DNA from 2 places in the Terrisporobacter hibernicus genome. Region 1 is predicted to be linked to the other one. Evidence: a T-box and tRNA genes for the amino acid it is inferred to sense, from the RefSeq annotation. Region 1 holds a T-box; the other holds one or more tRNA genes.
What was found. A T-box is a leader RNA that pairs with one kind of tRNA and senses whether it is charged. The one in region 1 lies ahead of trpS (tryptophan--tRNA ligase), so its partner is inferred to be a tRNA-Trp.
Positions count from the first base shown of each region.

Region 1 (7,989 bases):
AAAAGCTGAAGCACAAACTACAGAGAAAAAAGAAAACATAATGGACACTATAACTATACAAGAAATAGTTGAAAATGTTGAAAATCTGAATTTAGAAGATATTAAATTCTTATTAGATGGTGTAACAATGAATATGGATATGGCAAAATACGGATTAGAAAATGAAATCGGTATAGGTGTTGGTAGAGGTATAAAAGAATCTATGGAAGAAGGATTATTAGGAGACGGAATAATGACAGAAGCTATGCTTTTAACAGCTGCAGCATCTGATGCAAGAATGGGTGGAGCAAAACTTCCTGTTATGAGTTCAAATGGATCTGGAAACCATGGATTAACAGCAATACTTCCAATAGTTGCTTATAGCTCAAAGTATCCACAAAGTGATGAAAAATTAGCAAAAGCTCTTGCAATATCTCACTTAGTAACTGCATATGTTAAAAACTTTACTGGAAGATTATCTGCTGTATGTGGATGTGGTGTAGCTGCATCAACTGGAGCAAGTGCAGGTATAGCTTGGTTAATGGACGGAAAGATTAATCATATATACGGAGCTATAGAAAATATGATAGCTGACTTAAGTGGTATGATTTGTGATGGTGCAAAAGCAGGATGCGCATTAAAATTATCTTCAGCAGCATCAGCAGCAGTTCAAAGTGCTGTTATAGCTAAACAAGGATATGCAGTACCACCACTAAATGGTATAGTTGGTACACAAGTTGAGCAATCTATACAAAACTTAGGTAGAGTTAGTGATAAAGGAATGCAAATAACAGACGAAATAATATTAAATGTAATGAATGATATGAATAAAGTTGACTAAAACTATCTTGCAAAAGAAGTTAATCTTTTATAAAATGGAAATATCATCATTTATTTAGGAGGTTAATCAATGGATATTGATAAAAAAGTATGGGAAGTTCTATGCTCGGAAGAACAATTAAAAGATAGAATCAAAGAATTAGGTAAAGAACTTTCAAAAGATTACCAAGGCAAGAAATTAATGGTTGTATCTCTATTAAAAGGTAGCTTCATTTTCTGCTCAGATTTAGTTAGAGCTTTAGATGTACCGGTAAGAATAGAATTTATGACAACTTCAAGTTATGGACATGGAACTGCTTCAAGTGGAAGAGTTCAAATCGTTAATGACATAAAGTCTGATTTAGAGGGATATGATGTATTAGTTGTTGATGATATAACAGATTCAGCACATACTATGAACCATGTAATGAATCATTTAAAATCTAAAAATCCAGCAAGTATAAAATGTTGTGTATTATTAGATAAACCAAGTAGAAGAGAAGTAGATTTAGTACCTGATTACTGCGGATTTACAATTGAAGATAAATTTGTTGTAGGTTACGGATTAAACTATGGTGACTATTATAGAAATATACCATATGTATTTGTAGTAACAGATAAAGATAGATAGTAAGATGAAAGGGTGTAACAAAAATGTTACACCCTTGAATTTTGTCTAAATTTGTTAATGATAGGTCAATGTGTTTGAAGGATTTATTTAGTGTCTAATTTTTCTATTCTATAACCAATTTCTTTATTGGCAAGCTTATAACTTTCTTTAATCATATTGTCAGTGTCCATATGATTATCAAATAAAACATCTATGGTAAGTTGATTCCTTTGGTGAAAATATTTTTCTAGTAGAAGTTCTTCCAAGTATTTTTGCGTTTTTAAATTACCTTCGTGCATTATATGTTTTACATCAAATCCCTCTTTAAGTAATTCTTTTCCAACTAATATGCCACGAGGGCATCTTATAGGTTCTTGCATGGCACCAAGTAAGACTATTTTATAACCTTTGATGCAACCTATTTTTAATCTTTGTATACCTTTCTTAAAATCATCTTCTAATATAACTTTAGCAAAATCTGCATATCCTTCATTGTTATAACTTGCTCTAGTTTTTCTCCTAGCACCAAACTCATCAGCCATATAGATATAGGTATAGCCTAACCTTTTTAAGTTTGTTTGAAAAAAGTCTTTGTTATATTGAGTATTGTACTTTGAATATGGGATAGCTCTTATATCAACTACACAATCTATATTGTATTTCTTTAATATTTCTATAAATTTATCAAAAGGGTAATTAGAATGACCTAATGTATATATTTCCATTTCAATCACTTCCTTGTTATGTATTTAGTTATATAAAATTATAATACCCTAATTTTAATGTGATACGTAATATAATATTTAAGTTATAAAGTTAATGAAGAGCAATTTTAACCTAATATATTTATGAAATACAAAAAAATGAATTTTTATTGTAAACAATGGAAATACTGATTAATAATATATAATAAGTAAATTTATTGACATTTAAATTAAAAGATAATAAGATTAAGATAGAAAACCATATAATAAATCCCATGATAAGGAAGAGTAGTTAAATTAAGATTCGATATAGAGAGTTGAGGATGGTGGAATCTCAACAAGAAAGATTTGATGAATGGACCTTTTAGGAGTAAATTGAAATCAGTTGAGAGTAGACTTTACCGTGAATTGCACGTTACAGCAGTTGAGGTATGCTAGTACCAAGAATTAAGAGGTGTATTTTATAGTACACAATTTAGGTGGCAACGCGGATATAACACTCCGTCCTATAGTTTTAGGACGGAGTTTTTTAATTATAGAGAATACTGAAAACTATAAATATCATAAGGAGATGAAGAAATGAGTAAAAAAATAATATTAACAGGAGATAGACCTACAGGAAAACTTCATTTAGGTCATTATACAGGTTCATTAAAAAACAGGGTAGCATTACAAAATTCAGGACTATACGATATGTTTGTTATGATAGCTGACCAACAAGCTTTAACAGATAATGCAAAAAATCCAGAAAAAATAATAAATAGTGTGATGGAAGTTACTAAGGACTACTTAGCAGTAGGATTAGACCCAGAGAAAACAAATATATTTATACAATCACAAATACCGGAGTTAGCAGAGCTTACAGTGTATTACTTAAACTTAGTTACAGTAGCAAGACTTAGTAGAAATCCTACAGTTAAGGATGAAATAAAACAAAAAGGATTTGGAGAAGGAATACCAGCAGGATTTTTCGTTTACCCAGTGAGTCAGGTAGCTGATATAACAGCTTTTAAAGCTGATTTAGTTCCAGTAGGTAACGATCAAAAACCAATGATAGAGCAAACTAGAGAGATTGTAAGAAGCTTTAACAACACATATGGTGAATTGTTAGTTGAACCAGAAGGAATGTATCCAGAAGGAATAGAAGGAAGAATGCCAGGAATAGATGGTAAGGCTAAAATGAGTAAATCATTAGGAAATGCAATATATTTAAGTGATGACGAAGAAACAGTTAAAAAGAAAGTTATGAGTATGTTTACAGATCCTAATCATATAAGAGTTGAAGATCCAGGATGCGTTGAAAATAATACAGTTTTCACTTATTTAGACGCTTTCTGTACAGATAAGGCTTACGTAGAAGAGTTAAAAGCCCACTACACAAGAGGTGGTCTTGGAGATGTTAAAGTAAAAAGATACTTAAACGAAGTGCTTCAAGCTGAGTTAGCTCCAATAAGAGCGAGAAGAGCTGAACTGGAAAAAGACAAAGCATATTTATATGAAGTATTAAAAAAAGGTAGCGAAAATGCTAGAGAAGTAGCGGCTCAGACTTTAAAAGAAGTAAGAGAAGCTATGGGAATAGAATACTTTAAAGGTTTATAAGAATAGATAAAAAGGCGTTGTTTATTAGCAATGCCTTTTATTTTTTTGTAATTACGTCCTTCATTATGATAATATAAGTATAGTGGAAATATTAAATATAATGTTAAATTATAAAAAATAAAGTTTATATATTCATATTTATATAAATGAAATCATATTGTATAATTTTTATATTAAATAAAAAAAGAGGAAGGTAGTATGAAAATATTTAATCAATTAGGAATAATATTTGGAATATGGGCAGGAGGAGAATTAATAAGCTCTTTATGTAGTGATTTTATTAAAATACCTGGAACAATAGTAGGAATGATCATTTTATTTCTATTGCTTCAATTTAAAATAATAAAAGAAGAAACAATTAAAGAAGTATCAGATTTTTTACTTAATAACATGGCTCTATTTTTTGTGCCAGCAGGTGTATCTCTTATAAACTCTTTAGGTTTAATAGGAGAAAATATGGTTGTTTTATTATTGAGCGTAACTGCTGCAACTATGATTATTATGTTTGTAACGGGTAAAACGGTAGATATTATGATTCATAAAAAGCAAGTTGGAGTAGAGGAAGAAGAATCAGACGAGGAAAGATTCGCATAGTAGAGGGATAGGAGATAATCAATGGAGCAGATATTAAATACACAATTATTTGGACTTGTAACAATTTTAGCTTTTTATAATATAGGTTTATTTATACAGAAAAAAGCAAAAAAACCTATATTTAATGGTTTATTAATATGCATAATACTAATTATATTATTTTTAAAAATTACAAATATACCTTATGAAAGCTTTAAGATAGGTGCAGATATAATGAATTTTATGTTAGGGCCTGTTACAGTGGTTTTAGCAGTACCACTTTACAGACAGTTTGATTTATTTAAAAAGCATTTTAAAGAAATTCTTATTGGAATTGTAGTAGGAGTAGTAACTTCTTTTATAATAATAACTATTATAGGAAAATTAACTTTAACAAATAACGAGATAGTTTACTCTATTTTACCAAAATCAATTACAACACCAATGGGAATATCATTAGTCAATGCACTAGGTGGAGTGGAATCTATAACTGTTGTTTGTATAATTGCAACAGGTATATTTGGAAATATATTAGGGGATTTAGTATTAAAAATAGGTAAGATAAAGCACCCTGTGTCAAAAGGAATAGCGCTAGGTACGGCAGCTCATGCTATGGGTACAAGTAAGGCTCTAGAAATGGGCGAGGTGGAAGGTGCTATGTCATCTCTATCTATAGGTATTTGTGGTGTTTTAACAGTTATGTTAGTACCTATATTAATGAATTTTGCAGGATAAGATTATATTTAAAGTGTTTTAATTTGGATATAAAAAGGAATAAGTTGAAAGATCAATAAGCATAGAATTTTGGTTAAATAAAAGCCCCTTTATGGCAACGGTTAAAATATAATCGTAGTCGAAAGGTGCTTTTTTTATATAGCAAATATTTATCTTCTAATTTTGTTTAAAGTACCATTAGCACTACTATTTGCATATCTATACACAACTTACCAATCTATTATGACTAATCAAATTTTTTAGGTTTTCATTATACTATATGACTTATTTAGATTAATTCCCAGGTGAATATTATAAAAGCTAAAAATGCAGCATTTGTTATCACAAAATGATAAATTTCGACAAGGGTTATATATTATACTTTATATTGTAGAAATCATATTATTAATAAATAGAGGAGAATTGAGCAATGTCAAAAATGATACAATGTAAATCTTGTTCTAAAGAAGTAGCATCTAATGAAAAGTTTTGCCCAGGATGTGGAGCAAAAAATAAGAAACCAATATATAAAAGACCTTGGTTTATAGTAATAGCATTCTTTGTAATAGTTGGAGCAATAGGTTCAGCAGGTGGTGGAGATTCAACTAAAACAAATAGTGTGACAACTGGAACTGAACAGAAAATTAGTAAGAATCAAAAAACAGAAGAAAATGCTTCAGTAGAAGAAAAAACAAAAGAAGATGCTTCAGTAGAAGAAAAAGTGGAAGAAGATGTTCCAACAGAATATAAGTCTGCATTGGAAAAAGCCAAAATATATAGTGATACTATGAATATGTCTAAGGCTGGATTATATGACCAACTAACATCAGAGTATGGAGAAAAGTTTTCAAAAAAAGCTGCTAAATATGCTATAGATAATGTAGACGCAAATTGGAAGGAAAATGCATTGAAAAAAGCAAAAACATATCAAGAAAGCATGGCTATGTCTCCAAAAGCAATTTATGACCAATTAACATCAGAATATGGAGAAAAATTTACAAAAAAACAAGCCAAGTATGCTATAGACAATCTGGAGTAATATATTGTAAAAAAGAACTTAAGCACCTAGTATAAAAACTAGGTGCTTTTTGTAGTATTATAAATAACTATTAAATCTTTTATTAAATTTATTTTTAGATTAATCTAGTTTTCTTAAATCTTCCATAACCTTTGTTTTATCAGCAGTTTTTTCATCTTTATTCTTAATTATTCTAGCAGGAGAGCCAGCTACTACAACACCTGGAGGAACATCTTTTGTAACAACAGAACCTGCAGCAACAACAGAACCTTTACCAACTCTGACGCCTTCAAGAATAACTGAATTTGCGCCTATTAATACATCATCTTCGATTATAACAGGAGTAGCAGAAGGTGGCTCAAGAACACCAGCAACAACAGAACAAGCCCCAAGGTGTACATTTCTACCAAGCATTCCCCTAGCACCTATTACAGCATTCATGTCTACCATAGACCCTTCTCCAACAACGGCACCTATGTTTATTACAGCACCCATCATGATTACAGCATTTTTTTCTATTGTAACCATATCTCTTATTAGTGCACCTGGCTCAATTCTAGCTTCTGCATGTAAGAAATTATAAAGAGGGATAGCTGAATTTCTTCTATCGTATTCTATATGAATATCATCCACAGAAGATTTAAAGTTTTCCGCATCTTTCATTATAGTTTTATAATCACCAATTAAAATATAAGAACCTTCTTGACCAAACACTTTGTAGTTATCATTTTTTTCTATTTTTATATTACCAGAAACATAAACTTTTACAGGTGTTTGTTTTTCAGCATCTTTTATATATTTAGCTATTTCATACGCATCATTTAAGTTAACCATAGTTTTCCTCCAAATTTTGTCTAGTTTTAGTCTAACATATTGTTCATATTGTAATATCCAGCTTCTTTATTTACTAAGAATTTTGCAGCAGCAATAGCCCCTTTTGCAAAAATATCCTTAGATTGAGCTGTATGTTTTATTTCTACAACTTCATCATGGCCGGCAAATATAGTAGTATGTTCTCCTACTATAGTTCCACCCCTTATGGCGTGAATACCGACTTCAGTAGGCTTTCTCTTTTCACTGCGACCATATCTTCCATAGATACATTCACTACCTGGCAGAACCTCTTTAATTCCATTAGCTATCATAACAGCTGTACCACTAGGTGAATCTAGTTTTTTATTATGGTGTTTTTCTATTATTTCTATATCAAACCCATTAAGAGCTTTGGCAGCATCTTTAACTAATTTAACTAGAACATTCACACCTAGAGACATATTAGAAGAGTGGAAAATAGGAATAATAGCCGAAGCTTTTTCTATTTCACCTAATTCTTCATCATTAAATCCTGTAGTTGCTATTACTAAAGGTGTTTTTGTTTTTGTAGCATAGTCCAAAACATCATATATAGCACAGTGATTAGAAAAATCAATAATAATATCAGCATTTTCCTCTACTTCACTCATTTTATGATAAGTTTTGAAAGTCACATCTAATTCATCTCTAGATACACCACAAACAAGTTGTAGCTCACTATCTTCATTAACACATTTAGTTAAAACTTTACCCATACTACCGCTATAACCATTTATAATTACTCTTAACATGTTGCCTCCTGTATTTTTAGTCCCCAATTAACTAATTCTCTTTTTAAAACTTCTAAATTTTGTTCTTCCATTTCAGCTAGAGGAAGTCTTAAGTCTCCCACATTAAATCCTAATAAATTAACAGCAGTTTTTACTGGTATAGGATTTACTTCTATAAATAAAGCATCTATTAAAGGTTTCATGCCTAATTGTAATTCTCTAGAACCTTCTACATCACCTTCCATAAACTTTGCTACTAAATCATGAGTTTCCTGTGGGCAAATATTAGCTAGAACTGATATAACTCCAGACCCTCCTAGAGAAAGTAGGGGTAGTATGGAGTCATCGTTACCAGAATACACAGCGAAGCCTTCTGGAACTAACCTGCAA
Region 1 covers NZ_CP081135.1:1,545,340-1,553,328, reverse strand. The annotation lists gene JW646_RS07485 (L-cysteine desulfidase family protein) at 1-820, shown strand, start outside; gene hpt (hypoxanthine phosphoribosyltransferase) at 890-1,429, shown strand; gene JW646_RS07475 (DUF488 domain-containing protein) at 1,513-2,133, opposite strand; T-box leader at 2,379-2,624, shown strand; gene trpS (tryptophan--tRNA ligase) at 2,692-3,711, shown strand; gene JW646_RS07465 (CidA/LrgA family protein) at 3,910-4,305, shown strand; gene JW646_RS07460 (LrgB family protein) at 4,327-5,019, shown strand; gene JW646_RS07455 (Ltp family lipoprotein) at 5,429-6,037, shown strand; gene dapD (2,3,4,5-tetrahydropyridine-2,6-dicarboxylate N-acetyltransferase) at 6,137-6,850, opposite strand; gene dapB (4-hydroxy-tetrahydrodipicolinate reductase) at 6,877-7,620, opposite strand; gene dapA (4-hydroxy-tetrahydrodipicolinate synthase) at 7,614-7,989, opposite strand, start outside.

Region 2 (7,989 bases), 440 kb from region 1:
CACCCACCTGTGTCGGTTTGCGGTACAGGCACCTTTAACCTCGATAGAGACTTTTCTCGACAGTGTGAAATCAGCTACTTCGCTACTAAATTTCGCTCCGCATCGTACCCCAGCATTATTCAGGCGGATTTGCCTACCTGAACTGCCTCAATACTTGCCCGCACATAACCAACAGTGCGGTTAGCTTATCCTACTGTGTCATCCCATTTCTCAAACGGTTATTGGTGGTACAGGAATATCAACCTGTTGTCCATCACCTACGCCTTTCGGCCTCGGCTTAGGTCCTGACTAACCCAGGGCGGACGAACCTTCCCCTGGAAACCTTGGGTTTACGGCCTGTGGGATTCTCACCCACATCTCGCTACTCATGCCAACATTCTCACTTCTATACAGTCCACATCTCCTTACGGTAATGCTTCAATCCGTATAGAAAGCTCTCCTACCCATCATAAATGATGCCGTAGCTTCGGTAGTACGTTTTAGCCCCGGAAATTTTCGGCGCAGGATCACTCGACCAGTGAGCTATTACGCACTCTTTAAATGAGTGGCTGCTTCTAAGCCAACATCCTGGTTGTCTGTGCAATCCCACATCCTTTACCACTTAACGTACATTTAGGGACCTTAGCTGACGATCTGGGCTGTTGCCCTTTTGACTATGAATCTTATCACCCACAGTCTGACTCCCAAGCATAAGAATACGGTATTCGGAGTTTGATAGTCTTCGGTAAGTGCAATACCCCTAGGACATTCAGTGCTCTACCCCGTTTCTCTAAATCTTGAGGCTAGCCCTAAAGCTATTTCGGAGAGAACCAGCTATCTCCGGGCTCGATTGGAATTTCACCGCTATCCACAGGTCATCCCCGAGCTTTTCAACGCTCGTGGGTTCGGTCCTCCACGAAATTTTACTTTCGCTTCAACCTGCCCATGGATAGGTCGCCCGGTTTCGGGTCTACGTCAACTAACTATACGCCCAGTTAAGACTCGCTTTCGCTGCGGCTCCACACCTTAAGTGCTTAACCTTGCTAGGTAACGTAACTCGTTGGCCCGTTCTACAAAAAGTACGCAGTCACACAAATAATGTGCTCCTACAGCTTGTAAGTGTAGGGTTTCAGGTTCTATTTCACTCCCCTCCCGGGGTTCTTTTCACCTTTCCCTCACGGTACTATACGCTATCGGTCACTAGGTAGTATTTAGGCTTGGAGGATGGTCCCTCCTGCTTCCCACAGGGTTTCACGTGTCCCGTGGTACTCTGGATCATATCTAGAGTCTTATTCTTTAAACTACGTGGCTTTTACACTTTATAGCGGAGCTTTCCAACTCTCTTCGTCTTGAATAAGTGATTCTGTTATGATATGTCCGCAACCCCAGTGAAGAAAACTTCACTGGTTTGGCCTGTTCCGCGTTCGCTCGCCGCTACTTACGGAATCGAATTTCTTTCTCTTCCTCCGGGTACTTAGATGTTTCAGTTCCCCGGGTTCCCCTCGCATAGCTATGTATTCACTATACGATACTTAGACATTACTCTAAGTGAGTTTCCTCATTCGGAAATCTTGGGATCACAGTTTACGTGCAACTCCCCCAAGCTTATCGCAGCTTATCGCGTCCTTCATCAGCTCCTAGTGCCAAGGCATTCGCCCTACACCCTTAATAACTTGACCAGTTATTAATTCTTGATATTTTTAAAAGTTATCTTCTTTATATGATACATTTTTTAAGAAGTTTATCTTCTTCTTTATATAATGTCATATCACTAAATGTTATGCAGTTTTCAAAGTACTAGGTACTTAACAAGTAAGTACAAATGGTGGAGATAAACGGGATCGAACCGTTGACCCCCTGCGTGCAAGGCAGGTGCTCTCCCAGCTGAGCTATACCCCCATATGTTTTTTCAACAAAATATATTATAATCACTTTGTCGAATTTCGTCAATATTTTTTTGTAAGAGTTAAAGAACCCTCAAAATTAAACAGTAGGTTAATTCTCCCTAGAAAGGAGGTGATCCAGCCGCACCTTCCGATACGGCTACCTTGTTACGACTTCACCCCAGTTATTGATTTCACCTTCGACACTCGCTTCCCAAAAGGGTTAGCTAAGTGGCTTCGGGCGCCCCCAACTTCCGTGGTGTGACGGGCGGTGTGTACAAGACCCGGGAACGCATTCACCGCAGCATTCTGATCTGCGATTACTAGTAACTCCAGCTTCATGTAGGCGAGTTTCAGCCTACAATCCGAACTGAGAATGGCTTTAAGGGATTAGCTCGGCCTCACGACTTGGCTGCCCTCTGTACCACCCATTGTAGCACGTGTGTAGCCCTAAGCATAAGGGGCATGATGATTTGACGTCATCCCCACCTTCCTCCAGGTTATCCCTGGCAGTCCCTCTAGAGTGCCCAACTTAATGCTGGCAACTAAAGGCAAGGGTTGCGCTCGTTGCGGGACTTAACCCAACATCTCACGACACGAGCTGACGACAACCATGCACCACCTGTCACTTCTGTCCCCGAAGGAAAAATGCGATTAGGCATCGGTCAAAAGGATGTCAAGCTTAGGTAAGGTTCTTCGCGTTGCTTCGAATTAAACCACATGCTCCGCTACTTGTGCGGGTCCCCGTCAATTCCTTTGAGTTTCACTCTTGCGAGCGTACTCCCCAGGCGGAGTACTTAATGCGTTAGCTGCGGCACCGAGGGGTAACCCCGACACCTAGTACTCATCGTTTACGGCGTGGACTACCAGGGTATCTAATCCTGTTTGCTCCCCACGCTTTCGTGCCTCAGTGTCAGTTACAGTCCAGAAAGCCGCCTTCGCTACTGGTGTTCCTCCTAATATCTACGCATTTCACCGCTACACTAGGAATTCCACTTTCCTCTCCTGCACTCAAGTTTTCCAGTTTCAAGAGCTTACTACGGTTGAGCCGTAGCCTTTCACTCCTGACTTAAAAACCACCTACGCACCCTTTACGCCCAGTAAATCCGGATAACGCTAGCCCCTACGTATTACCGCGGCTGCTGGCACGTAGTTAGCCGGGGCTTCCTCCTCAAGTACCGTCATTATCTTCCTTGAGGACAGAGTTTTACGACCCGAAGGCCTTCATCACTCACGCGGCGTTGCTGCATCAGGCTTTCGCCCATTGTGCAATATTCCCCACTGCTGCCTCCCGTAGGAGTTTGGACCGTGTCTCAGTTCCAATGTGGCCGATCACCCTCTCAGGTCGGCTACTGATCGTCGCCTTGGTAAGCCATTACCTTACCAACTAGCTAATCAGACGCGGGTCCATCTCATACCGCCGGAGCTTTGATAAGAAATCCATGTGAATCTCTTATATTATCCTGTATTAGCATACCTTTCGGTATGTTATCCATGTGTATGAGGCAGGTTACCCACGCGTTACTCACCCGTCCGCCGCTCTTTACCGAAGTAAATCGCTCGACTTGCATGTGTTAGGCACGCCGCCAGCGTTCATCCTGAGCCAGGATCAAACTCTCATAAAAAAGTTGTCCATTGCTCAGACTAATCATTATCTGAATATCTGGCTTGGTTTGTTTGTTGTTTCAGTTTAATTCTTTAAGAATTAATTTATTGTTAACCTACTGTTTAATTTTCAAAGTTCTTTGTGGTGCCCAGAGGCGGAATCGAACCACCGACACGGGGATTTTCAGTCCCCTGCTCTACCGACTGAGCTATCTGGGCAAATGGTGGGCCTAGCTGGACTCGAACCAGCGACCTCACGCTTATCAGGCGTGCGCTCTAACCACCTGAGCTATAGGCCCTAATTTTGGTCGAGGTGAAGGGACTCGAACCCCCGGCCCCATGGTCCCAAACCAAGTGCGCTACCAAACTGCGCTACACCTCGAAGTATAAATTAGTAAAATACTTTTTAAAATTTTTCTGGCAGGGGTGGAGGGACTCGAACCCCCGGCGCACGGTTTTGGAGACCGACGCTCTACCAACTGAGCTACACCCCTATATTAAATATGGTGGACCATCAGGGACTCGAACCCCAGACCTACCGGTTATGAGCCGGGCGCTCTAACCAACTGAGCTAATGGTCCATATTATTCTGGTCGAGGTGAAGGGACTCGAACCCCCGGCCCCATGGTCCCAAACCAAGTGCGCTACCAAACTGCGCTACACCTCGTAAAAACTGGCGGAGAAGGAGGGATTCGAACCCTCGCACCGGTTTAATCCAGCCTAATCCCTTAGCAGGGGATCCTCTTGAGCCACTTGAGTACTTCTCCATGTTTTTGGCGGAGAGGGTGGGATTCGAACCCACGGTGCCGTTAAGCATCACTGGTTTTCAAGACCAGCTCCTTAAACCACTCGGACACCTCTCCAGGTTAATGGTGACCCATCGGAGATTCGAACTCCGGACACCTTGATTAAAAGTCAAGTGCTCTACCGACTGAGCTAATGAGTCATGTTTATATGGCTGGGGATGCAGGACTCGAACCTACGCATGCATGAGTCAAAGTCATGTGCCTTACCGACTTGGCTAATCCCCAGTATATGGTGAGCGCACAGGGATTCGAACCCCGGACACACGCCTTAGAAGGGCGTTGCTCTATCCAGCTGAGCTATGCACCCATATTTTAAATGGAGCGGGTGAAGGGGATCGAACCCTCACAGCCGGCTTGGAAGGCCGGAACTCTACCATTGAGCTACACCCGCATATATTTCTTTGGTGGAGGATGGTGGATTCGAACCACCGAAAGCATCGCTAACAGATTTACAGTCTGCCCCCTTTGGCCGCTCGGGAAATCCTCCTAAGAATTTTGGAGCTGGTGATAGGAATCGAACCTACAACCTGCTGATTACAAGTCAGCTGCTCTACCGTTGAGCCACACCAGCATAGTGTTAAATATTTATGGCGACCTGGAAGGGGTTCGAACCCTCGACCTCCAGCGTGACAGGCTGGCATTCTAACCAACTGAACTACCAGGCCGCATTTATATGTTTAATGGTGGGACCAACAGGGCTCGAACCTGTGACCCCCTGCTTGTAAGGCAGGTGCTCTCCCAGCTGAGCTATGGTCCCGTAATGGTGACTCATAGGGGAATCGAACCCCTGTTACCGCCGTGAAAGGGCGGTGTCTTAACCGCTTGACCAATGAGCCATATTATTTTAATTTTGTTCTTTGGCTCCAAGGGAGGGACTCGAACCCTCAACCTATCGGTTAACAGCCGAGTGCTCCACCGTTGAGCTACCTTGGAACATCACGTGGCTACGTGCTACTCTCCCAGGGAGTCGCCCCCCAAGTACCATCGCCGCTCAAGAGCTTAACTTCTGTGTTCGGAATGGGAACAGGTGTATCCTCTTTGCTATAATAACCACATAATTTTAACTGTTTCTTTAGACAAGAATTATAATAACATTTATGTATATAATTGTCAACTTTTTTACTGCATTTTTTTGAAAATTTAATACTTTCAAAACTGCTAACATTTAATGTTTCCATTATTTTTTTGGTCAAGTCCTCGACCTATTAGTATCAGTAAGCTACATATGTTACCACACTTCCACCTCTGACCTATCAACCATGTAGTCTTCATGGGGTCTTAACCTTACGGTGGGAAATCTTATCTCGAAGTAGGCTTCGCGCTTAGATGCTTTCAGCGCTTATCCTTTCCGTACTTAGCTACCCAGCTATGCCCTTGGCAGAACAACTGGTACACCAGCGGTACGTCCATCCCGGTCCTCTCGTACTAAGGACAGGTCTCCTCAAATTTCCTACGCCTGCGACGGATAGGGACCGAACTGTCTCACGACGTTCTGAACCCAGCTCGCGTACCACTTTAATGGGCGAACAGCCCAACCCTTGGGACCTACTACAGCCCCAGGATGTGATGAGCCGACATCGAGGTGCCAAACCTCCCCGTCGATGTGGACTCTTGGGGGAGATCAGCCTGTTATCCCCAGGGTAGCTTTTATCCGTTGAGCGATGGCCCTTCCATGCGGTACCACCGGATCACTAAGTCCGACTTTCGTCCTTGCTCGACCTGTATGTCTTGCAATCAAGCTCTCTTCTGCCTTTACACTCTACGTACGATTTCCGACCGTACTGAGAGAACCTTTGAGCGCCTCCGTTACTCTTTAGGAGGCGACCGCCCCAGTCAAACTGTCCACCTGACAGTGTCCCACTACCTGATTCAAGGCAGCTGGTTAGAATCCCAGTACTACAAGGGTGGTATCCCAAGGATGGCTCCACACAGACTGACGTCCATGCTTCATAGCCTCCCACCTATCCTGTACATGTAGCACCGAGACTCAATGTCAAGCTACAGTAAAGCTCCATGGGGTCTTTCCGTCCTGTCGCAGGTAACCGGCATCTTCACCGGTATTACAATTTCACCCAGTCTGTTGTTGAGACAGTGCCCAAATCGTTACGCCTTTCGTGCGGGTCGGAACTTACCCGACAAGGAATTTCGCTACCTTAGGACCGTTATAGTTACGGCCGCCGTTTACTGGGGCTTAAGTTCACTGCTTCGGTTACCCTAACAGATCCCCTTAACCTTCCAGCACCGGGCAGGCGTCAGCTCCTATACATCGTCTTGCGACTTAGCAGAAACCTATGTTTTTGGTAAACAGTCGCTTGGGCCTATTCTCTGCGGCCATGTTTCCATGGCACCCCTTCTCCCTAAGTTACGGGGTCATTTTGCCGAGTTCCTTAACAACAGTTCTCTGGCTGGCCTTAGGATACTCTCCTCACCCACCTGTGTCGGTTTGCGGTACAGGCACCTTTAACCTCGATAGAGACTTTTCTCGACAGTGTGAAATCAGCTACTTCGCTACTAAATTTCGCTCCGCATCGTACCCCAGCATTATTCAGGCGGATTTGCCTACCTGAACTGCCTCAATACTTGCCCGCACATAACCAACAGTGCGGTTAGCTTATCCTACTGTGTCATCCCATTTCTCAAACGGTTATTGGTGGTACAGGAATATCAACCTGTTGTCCATCACCTACGCCTTTCGGCCTCGGCTTAGGTCCTGACTAACCCAGGGCGGACGAACCTTCCCCTGGAAACCTTGGGTTTACGGCCTGTGGGATTCTCACCCACATCTCGCTACTCATGCCAACATTCTCACTTCTATACAGTCCACATCTCCTTACGGTAATGCTTCAATCCGTATAGAAAGCTCTCCTACCCATCATAAATGATGCCGTAGCTTCGGTAGTACGTTTTAGCCCCGGAAATTTTCGGCGCAGGATCACTCGACCAGTGAGCTATTACGCACTCTTTAAATGAGTGGCTGCTTCTAAGCCAACATCCTGGTTGTCTGTGCAATCCCACATCCTTTACCACTTAACGTACATTTAGGGACCTTAGCTGACGATCTGGGCTGTTGCCCTTTTGACTATGAATCTTATCACCCACAGTCTGACTCCCAAGCATAAGAATACGGTATTCGGAGTTTGATAGTCTTCGGTAAGTGCAATACCCCTAGGACATTCAGTGCTCTACCCCGTTTCTCTAAATCTTGAGGCTAGCCCTAAAGCTATTTCGGAGAGAACCAGCTATCTCCGGGCTCGATTGGAATTTCACCGCTATCCACAGGTCATCCCCGAGCTTTTCAACGCTCGTGGGTTCGGTCCTCCACGAAATTTTACTTTCGCTTCAACCTGCCCATGGATAGGTCGCCCGGTTTCGGGTCTACGTCAACTAACTATACGCCCAGTTAAGACTCGCTTTCGCTGCGGCTCCACACCTTAAGTGCTTAACCTTGCTAGGTAACGTAACTCGTTGGCCCGTTCTACAAAAAGTACGCAGTCACACAAATAATGTGCTCCTACAGCTTGTAAGTGTAGGGTTTCAGGTTCTATTTCACTCCCCTCCCGGGGTTCTTTTCACCTTTCCCTCACGGTACTATACGCTATCGGTCACTAGGTAGTATTTAGGCTTGGAGGATGGTCCCTCCTGCTTCCCACAGGGTTTCACGTGTCCCGTGGTACTCTGGATCATATCTAGAGTCTTATTCTTTAAACTACGTGGCT
Region 2 covers NZ_CP081135.1:1,987,319-1,995,307, reverse strand. The annotation lists rRNA gene JW646_RS09965 (23S ribosomal RNA) at 1-1,658, opposite strand, end outside; tRNA gene JW646_RS09960 (tRNA-Ala) at 1,803-1,878, opposite strand; rRNA gene JW646_RS09955 (16S ribosomal RNA) at 1,989-3,487, opposite strand; tRNA gene JW646_RS09950 (tRNA-Phe) at 3,611-3,686, opposite strand; tRNA gene JW646_RS09945 (tRNA-Ile) at 3,690-3,766, opposite strand; tRNA gene JW646_RS09940 (tRNA-Pro) at 3,773-3,849, opposite strand; tRNA gene JW646_RS09935 (tRNA-Trp) at 3,886-3,961, opposite strand; tRNA gene JW646_RS09930 (tRNA-Ile) at 3,972-4,048, opposite strand; tRNA gene JW646_RS09925 (tRNA-Pro) at 4,058-4,134, opposite strand; tRNA gene JW646_RS09920 (tRNA-Ser) at 4,142-4,234, opposite strand; tRNA gene JW646_RS09915 (tRNA-Ser) at 4,242-4,330, opposite strand; tRNA gene JW646_RS09910 (tRNA-Lys) at 4,338-4,413, opposite strand; tRNA gene JW646_RS09905 (tRNA-Gln) at 4,423-4,498, opposite strand; tRNA gene JW646_RS09900 (tRNA-Arg) at 4,504-4,580, opposite strand; tRNA gene JW646_RS09895 (tRNA-Gly) at 4,591-4,664, opposite strand; tRNA gene JW646_RS09890 (tRNA-Tyr) at 4,676-4,760, opposite strand; tRNA gene JW646_RS09885 (tRNA-Thr) at 4,770-4,844, opposite strand; tRNA gene JW646_RS09880 (tRNA-Asp) at 4,862-4,938, opposite strand; tRNA gene JW646_RS09875 (tRNA-Val) at 4,955-5,030, opposite strand; tRNA gene JW646_RS09870 (tRNA-Glu) at 5,035-5,109, opposite strand; tRNA gene JW646_RS09865 (tRNA-Asn) at 5,132-5,206, opposite strand; rRNA gene rrf (5S ribosomal RNA) at 5,212-5,328, opposite strand; rRNA gene JW646_RS09855 (23S ribosomal RNA) at 5,459-7,989, opposite strand, start outside.
Region 2: it has a tRNA-Trp gene. The T-box ahead of trpS (tryptophan--tRNA ligase) is inferred to sense a tRNA for this amino acid. The anticodon was not compared.